DNA from 4 places in the Arthrobacter sp. KBS0703 genome. Region 1 is predicted to be linked to each of the others. Evidence: predicted binding sites of a transcription regulator. Region 1 holds the regulator's gene; each other region holds the start of a gene.
What was found. Region 1 encodes HrcA, which represses chaperone genes, less so after heat shock. Its sites were predicted from a motif close to TTNGCACTCGNNNNNNNCGAGTGCNAA; they were not measured.
Positions count from the first base shown of each region.

Region 2: B1A87_RS08875 (Hsp20/alpha crystallin family protein) is a predicted target of HrcA. The motif match lies at 917-943, and genes of this name have one in related genera.
Region 3: groL (chaperonin GroEL) is a predicted target of HrcA. The motif match lies at 532-558, and genes of this name have one in related genera.
Region 4: B1A87_RS08895 (Hsp20/alpha crystallin family protein) is a predicted target of HrcA. The motif match lies at 1,198-1,224, and genes of this name have one in related genera.

Region 1 covers NZ_MVDG02000001.1:1,369,148-1,371,345, reverse strand. Annotated here, with positions in the region: gene dnaJ (molecular chaperone DnaJ) at 1-542, opposite strand, end outside; gene hrcA (heat-inducible transcriptional repressor HrcA) at 601-1,614, opposite strand; gene B1A87_RS06470 (DUF3097 domain-containing protein) at 1,828-2,198, shown strand, end outside.
Region 2 covers NZ_MVDG02000001.1:1,875,438-1,877,635, forward strand. Annotated here, with positions in the region: gene B1A87_RS08870 (hypothetical protein) at 15-209, shown strand; gene B1A87_RS08875 (Hsp20/alpha crystallin family protein) at 1,003-1,428, shown strand; gene B1A87_RS08880 (hypothetical protein) at 1,657-2,198, shown strand, end outside.
Region 3 covers NZ_MVDG02000001.1:3,106,068-3,108,265, reverse strand. Annotated here, with positions in the region: gene B1A87_RS14425 (ABC transporter substrate-binding protein) at 1-446, shown strand, start outside; gene groL (chaperonin GroEL) at 736-2,198, shown strand, end outside.
Region 4 covers NZ_MVDG02000001.1:1,878,203-1,880,400, forward strand. Annotated here, with positions in the region: gene B1A87_RS08885 (hypothetical protein) at 1-120, opposite strand, end outside; gene B1A87_RS08890 (J domain-containing protein) at 157-570, opposite strand; gene B1A87_RS08895 (Hsp20/alpha crystallin family protein) at 697-1,119, opposite strand; gene B1A87_RS08900 (MerR family transcriptional regulator) at 1,256-1,600, shown strand; gene B1A87_RS08905 (hypothetical protein) at 1,979-2,198, opposite strand, start outside.

The sequences.
Region 1 (2,198 bases):
GCCGTCATCACCTGTCCGAGGATGGAGCGAACGGCCCGCTGGACCTGGCCGCTGCCGCCGCAGATGTCGCAGCGTTCCGGGTGGCTACCCTCGCGGCAGCATGACCCGTCGCACGTGGGGCAGGTGACCGCGGTATCCACCTCGATCTTCTTGTTGACGCCGAAGACGGCGTCGCGCAGGTCGATCCGGATGCTGATGAGGGCGTCCTGCCCCCTGCGGACCCGCGACGCCGGACCTGAGGTTCCCCCCGCGCCGAAGAAGGTGTCAAAAATGTCTTGGAACGCGAACCCCTGCCCGGCGTAGCCGCCGCCGCCGAAGCCGTTGTCAGTGCCGTTCTCGTTGCCTGTGGTGTCGTAGACCCGGCGCTTCTGCGGATCGGACAGCACCTCGTAGGCATGCGTGACGGCCTTGAACTGGTCCGAGGCATCTTCTCCGGGGTTGACGTCCGGGTGCAGGGTGCGGGCCAGTTTGCGGTAGGCCTTTTTGATCTCTTCGCCGGTGGCTTCCGGGGAGACTCCAAGAACGTCGTAGTGGCTGCTCAAAGTTCGTATCTCTTCCTCGTTGTACTGCCTGGGGTGCGGGGACCGCCGGGCCGTGGCATCACGGGCCCAGGATCCTCGAAAGGTAACGGGCCACCGCGCGTACGGCGGCCATGGTGGTGGGGTAGTCCATGCGGGTGGGGCCAAGGATCCCGACCTTGGCGCTGGCGTTGGGGCCGTAGCCGGTGGCTACCACCGAAGCCTCGGCGAGTCCGTCATAGGGATTCTCCCGGCCGATGCTGACGGCAACCCCCCGGGGGTCCTGCGCCATGTCGCTGAGGAGCCGGAGCATGACCACCTGCTCTTCGAGCGCTTCCAGGACGGGCCCGATGCTGAGCGGGAAGTCCACGTTGGACCGCGCGAGGTTGGCGGTTCCCGCCATAACCATCCGGTCCTCCCGGCTGCTGTGGGCGAGGGCTTCAAGAGCCCTGCTGAGGGCGACGGCGGCCCGGCGCTGGTCAGGCCCGCAGCCTGCCAGCACAGCGGCAAGGTGCTGCGGGAGCATGATCAGGGGTGTCCCGCCGACGCCTGCGAGGAACCGCGTCCGCAGGTCGGACAGGGCGTCCTCCCCCAGTTCCTGGCCGACGTCGATGACCCGCTGCTCAACCTTGCCGCTGTCGGCGATCAGGACGATCAGGACCTTGCGGGGGGCCAGCAGCACGAATTCGATATGGCGCACCACGGCACGGCTCAGGTGGGGGTACTGCACGACGGCGACCTGGTTGGTCAGCTGGGACAGGAGCCTGGCAGTCCGGTCAAGGACGTCGTCGAGGTCCTCAGATCCCTCCAGCAGCGACTGGATGGCGCGGCGCTCCGCCTGGGACAGCGGTTTGACAGCCGAGATCTGGTCCACGAAGAGCCGGTAGCCCTTATCGGTGGGGATCCTTCCGGCGCTGGTGTGCGGTGCCGTGATGAGTCCCTCATCCTCCAGCGCAGCCATGTCGTTGCGGATAGTGGCGCTGGAAACGCCCAGATGGTGGCGTTCAACCAAGGCTTTTGATCCGACGGGTTCCCGGGAATGGACGTAGTCCTCGACAATGGCGCGCAGCACCTCGAGCTTGCGTGGTTCGCTCATGGTCCACCTCCGATCGACCGTAACTGGCTTGTCAGGACGGCGCCCTGCAAGCCATTTTTTAGCACTCCACATGCCTAAGTGCTAACAAGTCTAATATGAGACGGCTCGTTGTTAGCATTGGTACCGCTCCGGGCGAAATTCCGGGCACCCTTCGGCCCGGCAGCAGATAAGTTGCCGGGGCGGCATCTTCCTAGTGCAAAGCGATGTGAACGAATGCAGTACCAGACCTGGGGCCCGCAGGAGATTGCGGCGCCCGCAAAGAATGACTTGCCGGAAGTGCCAGCAGAGCGCGGGATGGTGCTCGAAGAGGTCCAGTCGGGCTGGGTGGGCGCGGTGACCCGCGTGGAGAAATCCGGCGGGATGCACGTCGTGGCGCTCGAGGACCGGTGCGGGAAATCGCGGTCGTTCCGCCTTGGTTTCGGGTTCCTCCTCGAAGGCCGGCCCATCCGGCTGATGCCCCCTGCCCCTTCCGGCAAACCGCAGGGATCCGGGACAGCGGCGCGGACGGCGTCGGGTTCCGTCAGGGTGGAGGGCCAGCGTGCCCAGGTGGCCAAGGCGAGCCGGATCTGGGTGGAGGGCAAGCA
Region 2 (2,198 bases), 510 kb from region 1:
AGGGCCGCAGCTAGATGCCCGACTCCTCCACCCTGGTGTTCACCCTGACCTATGCCGGCACCCTGGGCGTGGCGTTCCTGATGTTCCTCGGCCAGTTCGCAGCCTTCACCGCCCTGCTGACCATCGCGGCCATCGCCAAACTCCTGATCCGTGCGGCGCAGGCCGCCAGGCGGCGACGCATCTTCGCGGCGAGATCAACAGATCTCTGAACCCGGCGGAGCCGGCTGACCCCGGTCGCTGGCACCGTTCCTTAAAACTGGGACGCTGTGCGGGTCGGATCCATGGCCAGAATTACTAGGGGTCGCCGGACCCGGCACTGACTGGGAGAAGTGCGTTGCCGGGTCCGGCGGACTGATCGGTCGGAGGACACCTAACGACCAGATATCCAGATCATGGCGGTGCGACCTTCACGAAAGGGTAGCCGGACCTGGTGAAATCGCAGCCCTTCCCTCACATAAGACCGCCCCCGTGGTCGGGTACAGGAACAAAGCCCCCGCTCGGGGACTGACAACCACGCCGTTCGGAGGAACGGGACCGGCGACGGGCTGGGTGTCCGTCTGGGATTGCGGGTACCAGTGGACCACCGCCGCCGGCCTGACTCTCAGCGTACGCCGGTGAGGAGCGGCCCGACCCGGCCGTTCATGCCGGGCGCAGGCCCTCCCGTGACTGCCAGTCGTGGAGGTGGGCGGGCAGCGAAGGTCTCGGAACCGGCCGTATTGGCGGACGCGACAGCGTGCCAGATGAAGCCTTGCGCGGACGGGTGTGAATGACAACGCCCGGCAACGCGGGGACCGCTATCTGAGGAGTCCCTGACGCTCGGGAGGCTGGCGTTCGCGTCCACGGCAAAACAAGGTGGCAAGCCCCCGCCCGCTCCCCAGTCCCGGTCATGTTGGCAAAATTTCCTAGGCCCCGCCCCCTTGCCAGCGGTTAACCGAAGTGGTAAAAAATCTGTATCAGCGGATATAGATCCGCCCCTGTCAATGCTAATTAAGGAGGTATGTCATGTTGATGATGAGCGATCCCTTCCGCCAGCTGGACCGGCTTGCCCAGCAGGTGCTTGGCACGGCCGCGCACCCGGCCGCCATGCCGTTGGATGCCTGGCGGGAGGACACCGAGTTTGTGATCTCGGTCGATCTGCCTGGCATGGATGTTGACTCGATCGACGTCGACGTCGAGCGGAACCTCCTGACCGTGAAGGCTGAGCGGAAAAACACCGCCCCCCAAGGGGCCGAGCTGGTGGCCGCTGAGCGGCCGCAGGGCGTCTTCAGCCGGCAACTGGTCCTCGGCGAGGCATTGGATGCCGAGAACGTTACGGCCGGGTACGACGGCGGCGTGTTGACCCTGCGTATCCCGGTCGCTGCCAAGGCGCAGCCGCGGAAGATCGAAATCACCAGCGGCCAAGGCGCCCAGCAGCAGATCAGCGCCTAACCGGCAGGGCGGGACACCGAACCCCATGCTGTCGTAGGGCGGTTGGCCTTCAGCGACGAATGCCAATGCGTCATTCGCGCACAGGCAGCATCAGCCGGCCAGGCGCCCCTCCCGAACGCGGTCCCCGGTACCGGTGGCCCGGGGACCGCGCCACATCACGCCACGAAGCCACACCGCGCGACGAAGGGGCATGACCCCGGGATAACAGGGAGGACGGGACTCACTGCAATGCCAGTCACACGCAACGTTGCCTGGGACAGGCGTTTGGAATCCTTCAAGGGCAGGGACACGACCCAATACGTGCTCACAGCTGCTTCCATGGCCAGCGCGTGTGCTGCCTGCCGGGCGCCCCTTGAGTCCGATGAGGCGCTCTCACTGCTGGTAAACGTCACGGAAAGCACGGCACCGGACGGAACAAGTTACGTCACCTTCACCGACTGCGTCTGCCACCGCCGCTGCAGCGGTCCCGGCCTGAGTTTTCAGCGGTGCCAGTGGGCGCCAAACGAACTCACCCCCATGGCCGTCCGGATGGTCCTGACCCGGCAGGCCGGCAACGGACAGGGACGGCTGGTGCCGGTACTGGTCTACACGCTGGTCCCGATCGTGGCTTTCCGGGAGAACGACGGCGACCTGACCTCCGCTCTCGTCTCGATCCTGCTCTCCCATGGCTTCCAGTTGGCCATGAGTCCGGACTTCACCAGCATCATGGAAGACGCCGTCGAAACGCCGGCGAGCTGCAGGTTCGCCGTGACGCCGCAGGGTCTGGTCAC
Region 3 (2,198 bases), 1.7 Mb from region 1:
ACGGCGCGCGCGCCGTCGTCCCCGGGGTCTTCCCATCCGCGCACCTGCAGGGTGAACTCGTGGCAGTGGACGCGGGCCTCAAGGACATGACCTTTGCGCCGGAAACCTACGACGCCGTTAATCTTGCCGCCGTGGCGGCCGCCGTGGCGGATGACGACGCCGGCGCCTCGATCGCCGCGAAACTGATCTCCGTCTCGGGCGGCTCTGCAGGCCAGGGCCAAAGCGCCGCCCAGCCCGCCGGGAAGCCCCCCGTCTGCAAGACGTACAAGGAATGCCTCCCTGCCATTAAGGCCGGAACCGCCGTGGACTATGACGGTGAATCAGGCCCTGTCCGGTTCGATGTGAACGGCGATGTCACCGCTGCCAACTACATGGTGTTCACCTATGGCGCGGACAACAACGCCAAACTTACCGGCACCGAGGCGGCCGGCCGGGCCGCCGGCTGATCGCTGGGAGCGAAGCGCCTGCCGCCGTTCCACGGTTTTCGGCCGCATCTGCTTGCACTCTCCCCGGGGGAGTGCTAATTATTGATTAGCACTCCTACGTATCGACTGCTAAAGCATCGCCCGGTTCAGGCCGTCAGCGAGGTCAGTCGCCTACGTGGAGCGGAAGAAACACCTGGTTGGGGTGAGATCCGGACTGCCGGCATACAGAGGCCTGCAGGAAGGATCGTCCGTCGCGGGCACCGCAGCGAGGTTCATTCTTAACGACCGTCCCGAAAGGACCACTGCCGTTATGGCCAAGATCATTGCATTTGATGAAGAGGCACGCCGCGGCCTTGAGCGGGGCCTGAACATCCTCGCCGACGCCGTTAAGGTCACCCTCGGCCCGCGTGGACGCAACGTCGTCCTCGAAAAGAAGTGGGGCGCCCCCACGATCACCAACGATGGTGTTTCCATCGCCAAGGAGATCGAGCTGGACGATCCTTACGAGAAGATCGGCGCCGAGCTGGTCAAGGAAGTTGCCAAGAAGACGGATGACGTCGCAGGCGACGGCACCACCACGGCTACCGTGCTGGCACAGGCCCTGGTCAAGGAAGGCCTGCGCAACGTCGCGGCCGGAGCTGACCCCCTGTCCCTCAAGCGCGGCATCGAGAAGGCAGTTGAAGCGGTAACCCGCGAACTGCTGGACTCCGCCAAGGAAATTGAAACCAAGGAAGAGATCGCCGCCACGGCCTCGATCTCCGCTGGCGACAACGAAATCGGCGCGCTCATAGCCGAGGCCCTGGACAAGGTCGGCAAGGAAGGTGTCATCACCGTCGAGGAGTCCAACACCTTTGGCCTGGAGCTTGAGCTCACCGAAGGCATGCGCTTCGACAAGGGTTACATCTCCGCGTACTTCGTCACGGACACCGAGCGCCAGGAAACGGTCCTTGAGGACCCGTACATCCTGATCGTCAACTCGAAGATCTCCAACGTCAAGGAACTGGTTGCTGTCCTCGAAAAGGTCATGCAGTCCTCCAAGCCACTGCTGATCATTGCCGAAGACATCGAGGGCGAGGCCCTGGCCACGCTGATCGTCAACAAGATCCGCGGCACCTTCAAGTCCGTCGCCGTCAAGGCTCCGGGCTTCGGTGACCGCCGCAAGGCGCAGCTCGCCGACATCGCCATCCTCACCGGTGGCCAGGTCATCGCCGAGGAAGTCGGCCTCAAGCTGGAGACTGCCGGCCTCGAACTCCTGGGCCGCGCCCGCAAGGTCGTAGTCACCAAGGACGAGACCACCATCGTCGAAGGTGCAGGCGACGCTGACCAGATTGCCGGCCGCGTTTCCCAGATCCGCGCCGAGATCGAAAACTCCGATTCCGACTACGACCGCGAGAAGCTGCAGGAGCGCCTGGCCAAGCTGGCCGGCGGCGTTGCAGTCATCAAGGCCGGTGCCGCAACCGAAGTTGAGCTCAAGGAACGCAAGCACCGCATTGAGGACGCTGTCCGCAACGCGAAGGCTGCCGTTGAGGAAGGCATCGTCGCCGGTGGTGGCGTTGCCCTGATCCAGGCCGGCGCGAAGGCATTCGCCAACCTGCAGCTTGAAGGCGACGAGGCAACGGGTGCGAACATCGTCCGCGTTGCCATCGACGCCCCGCTCAAGCAGATCGCCTACAACGCAGGCCTCGAGCCCGGCGTTGTGGTGGACAAGGTCAGGGGCCTGCCCGCAGGCCACGGCCTGAACGCAGCAACCGGCGAGTACGTCGACCTGCTGGC
Region 4 (2,198 bases), 510 kb from region 1:
CAGCGGTTCCTCATGGGTTTCGGGGTCCAGGAACGGGGCGGTGCCCTTGCCCCAACGCTGCTCGAAGCGCTCGTGGAAGGCCGGGATCAGGTGTGAGTCGTAGCGGCGCCAGTCGCTCATCGTTGTAGTTCTCCTCTGGGTCTGATTCGTGTGCGGTTATGCCCACGGTCCGCTCTCCCACCTGACGGGAGTGACGCGCAGTGGCGGCTCTCGCCGCGGAACCACCCGGACCGGAATGAACTGCGGACCGCCGTTCCGCCCTCCGGCGCCCTGGCGGGTGTCCTGGCCGTTCGCTTCCGGACGTTCCCGCGGATGGTTGTGCTCGGCGGGTGGAGCAGCGCGCCCGGCGCGGAAGTCTTCCCGGTCGTAGGCGTGGCGGCGCTTGGGGTCACGGAGTACGGAGAAGGCCTGCATGATGAGCTGCAGTTCGGCGGCCGCAGCCTCTCCACCGGCAACATCGGGATGGTGCCGGCGCATGAGGGCGCGGTAGGCGCGCGCGATTTCCTGTGGCGATGCGCCACGGGAAACGTGCAGGACCGCGTAGTAGTCCGGGACAGGTCGGGTCATCATGAAGCCTGTTGCTGCTGCAGGATTGTGTTGGGATTTGCGGTTGCCGGTGGCAGCGGTCCGGGGCGGCCTCCGGCAGACGCCCGAAGACGGGAATCCGGACGCCGCCCCGTCAGGCGCATCGGAGGGCTACGTCTCGATCTGGTGCTGTTGGCCCTTGCTCTCGATCTCGATCTTGCGCGGCTTTGCCTGTTCCGCCACGGGGATGCGCAGTGTCAGCACGCCGACGTCGTAGCTGGCCTTGATGTTGTCCGTGTCCAGCGTGTCGCCAAGGATGAGCTGGCGGCTGAAGACGCCGCGCGGCCGCTCGGCAACCACCAGCTCCACGTTGGGCTGGGTGGCGTCCCGGCGCTCGGCCCGGACAGTGAGGACGTTCCTTTCAACGTTCAGATCCGCGGCGTCGGGCGTGATCCCGGGCAGGTCAAACGCCACGACAAATTCCCCGTCCTCCTGCCACGCGTCCATCGGCATGGCCGCCGGGCGGGCTGCTGTTCCGAAGACCTGCTGGGTGAGCCGGTCCAGCTCACGGAACGGGTCAGTACGGATAAGCATCATTTCCCACTCCCTTCAACACCTAGGTTTCATGGCTACCCACCGCCGGGTATCTGTGACAGTGGATATAGATTTCTTATAGCACTGGTGACAAAATGGTGCAAGAGGAAGATTCAGGCAAATTGACGGGAAACGCATGACAAACCAACGCGGCAGCGGGCGCGGGCTGTACGCCATATCCGTGGTGGCAGAACTCCTGGGAACGGGTCAACAAAACATCCGGCTCTATGAACGCCGCGGCCTGCTGACGCCGGAACGGACCGAAGGAGGCACCCGCCAGTACAGCGAATCCGACCTCGCGGTGTTGCGCCGGATCGGAGAGCTCCTGGACGACGGGCTCAACCTGGCCGGCGTGGCCAAGGTGCTGGAACTGGAAATGGACAACGCCCGGCTCCGGCTTCAGCTGCAGCGGGTCCGCGCCCGCAGCAGCCGCGCAGCGGCCCATCCTGAGCAAAGCGCCCGCCCGGACGACAGCATGTGAAGGAACTCGCATCCTCCGCGCGGCTTAGGGCCAGCTGCCCGCCACGAACCGGAGAGGGCTGCAGGTACCCGGCGCCTGGTTTTCGGGTTGCCCCTCACTCCCGTGACCAGCCTGCCAAACGGAGCCCACAGGCAGCGGTTACACAGCCGTCCTGCCCACACCACGTCGATACAAACGCCTTCCTCCGGCCAGGCATATGCGCCTGGAAGCAACCTGTGGGCCGAACGTGTTCCGCGCGCGGCGCCGATGGGTGCTGGTGAAGCCAGTCCGGCAGGTGCAAAAGCCCCAGAGCCGAACAGGCGTGGACAGGCCCCCGCCCGGGCCTGTGCCACCCACTCTCGGACCGCCGGAGCGCAGCCGAACAGAACCTACGCCTCTCTAGGACAGGCCTGCAATCCCCGGTTGCTTCCAGGACGGTTCCCGTCCGGGAACACTCCGGCTGAGCAAATCCAGCAGTTCGCCCTGGTCCAGTCCGGTCGCCTCGCTGACCTCGGCCAGGGTGGCATCCCCGGCGCGCAGCAGAGCCGTCGAGGATTCCCGCAGCGTCCGGCTTGCCACGTTCAGGGCGGCTTCGGCGGTTGCTATGACCGCCGCCAGC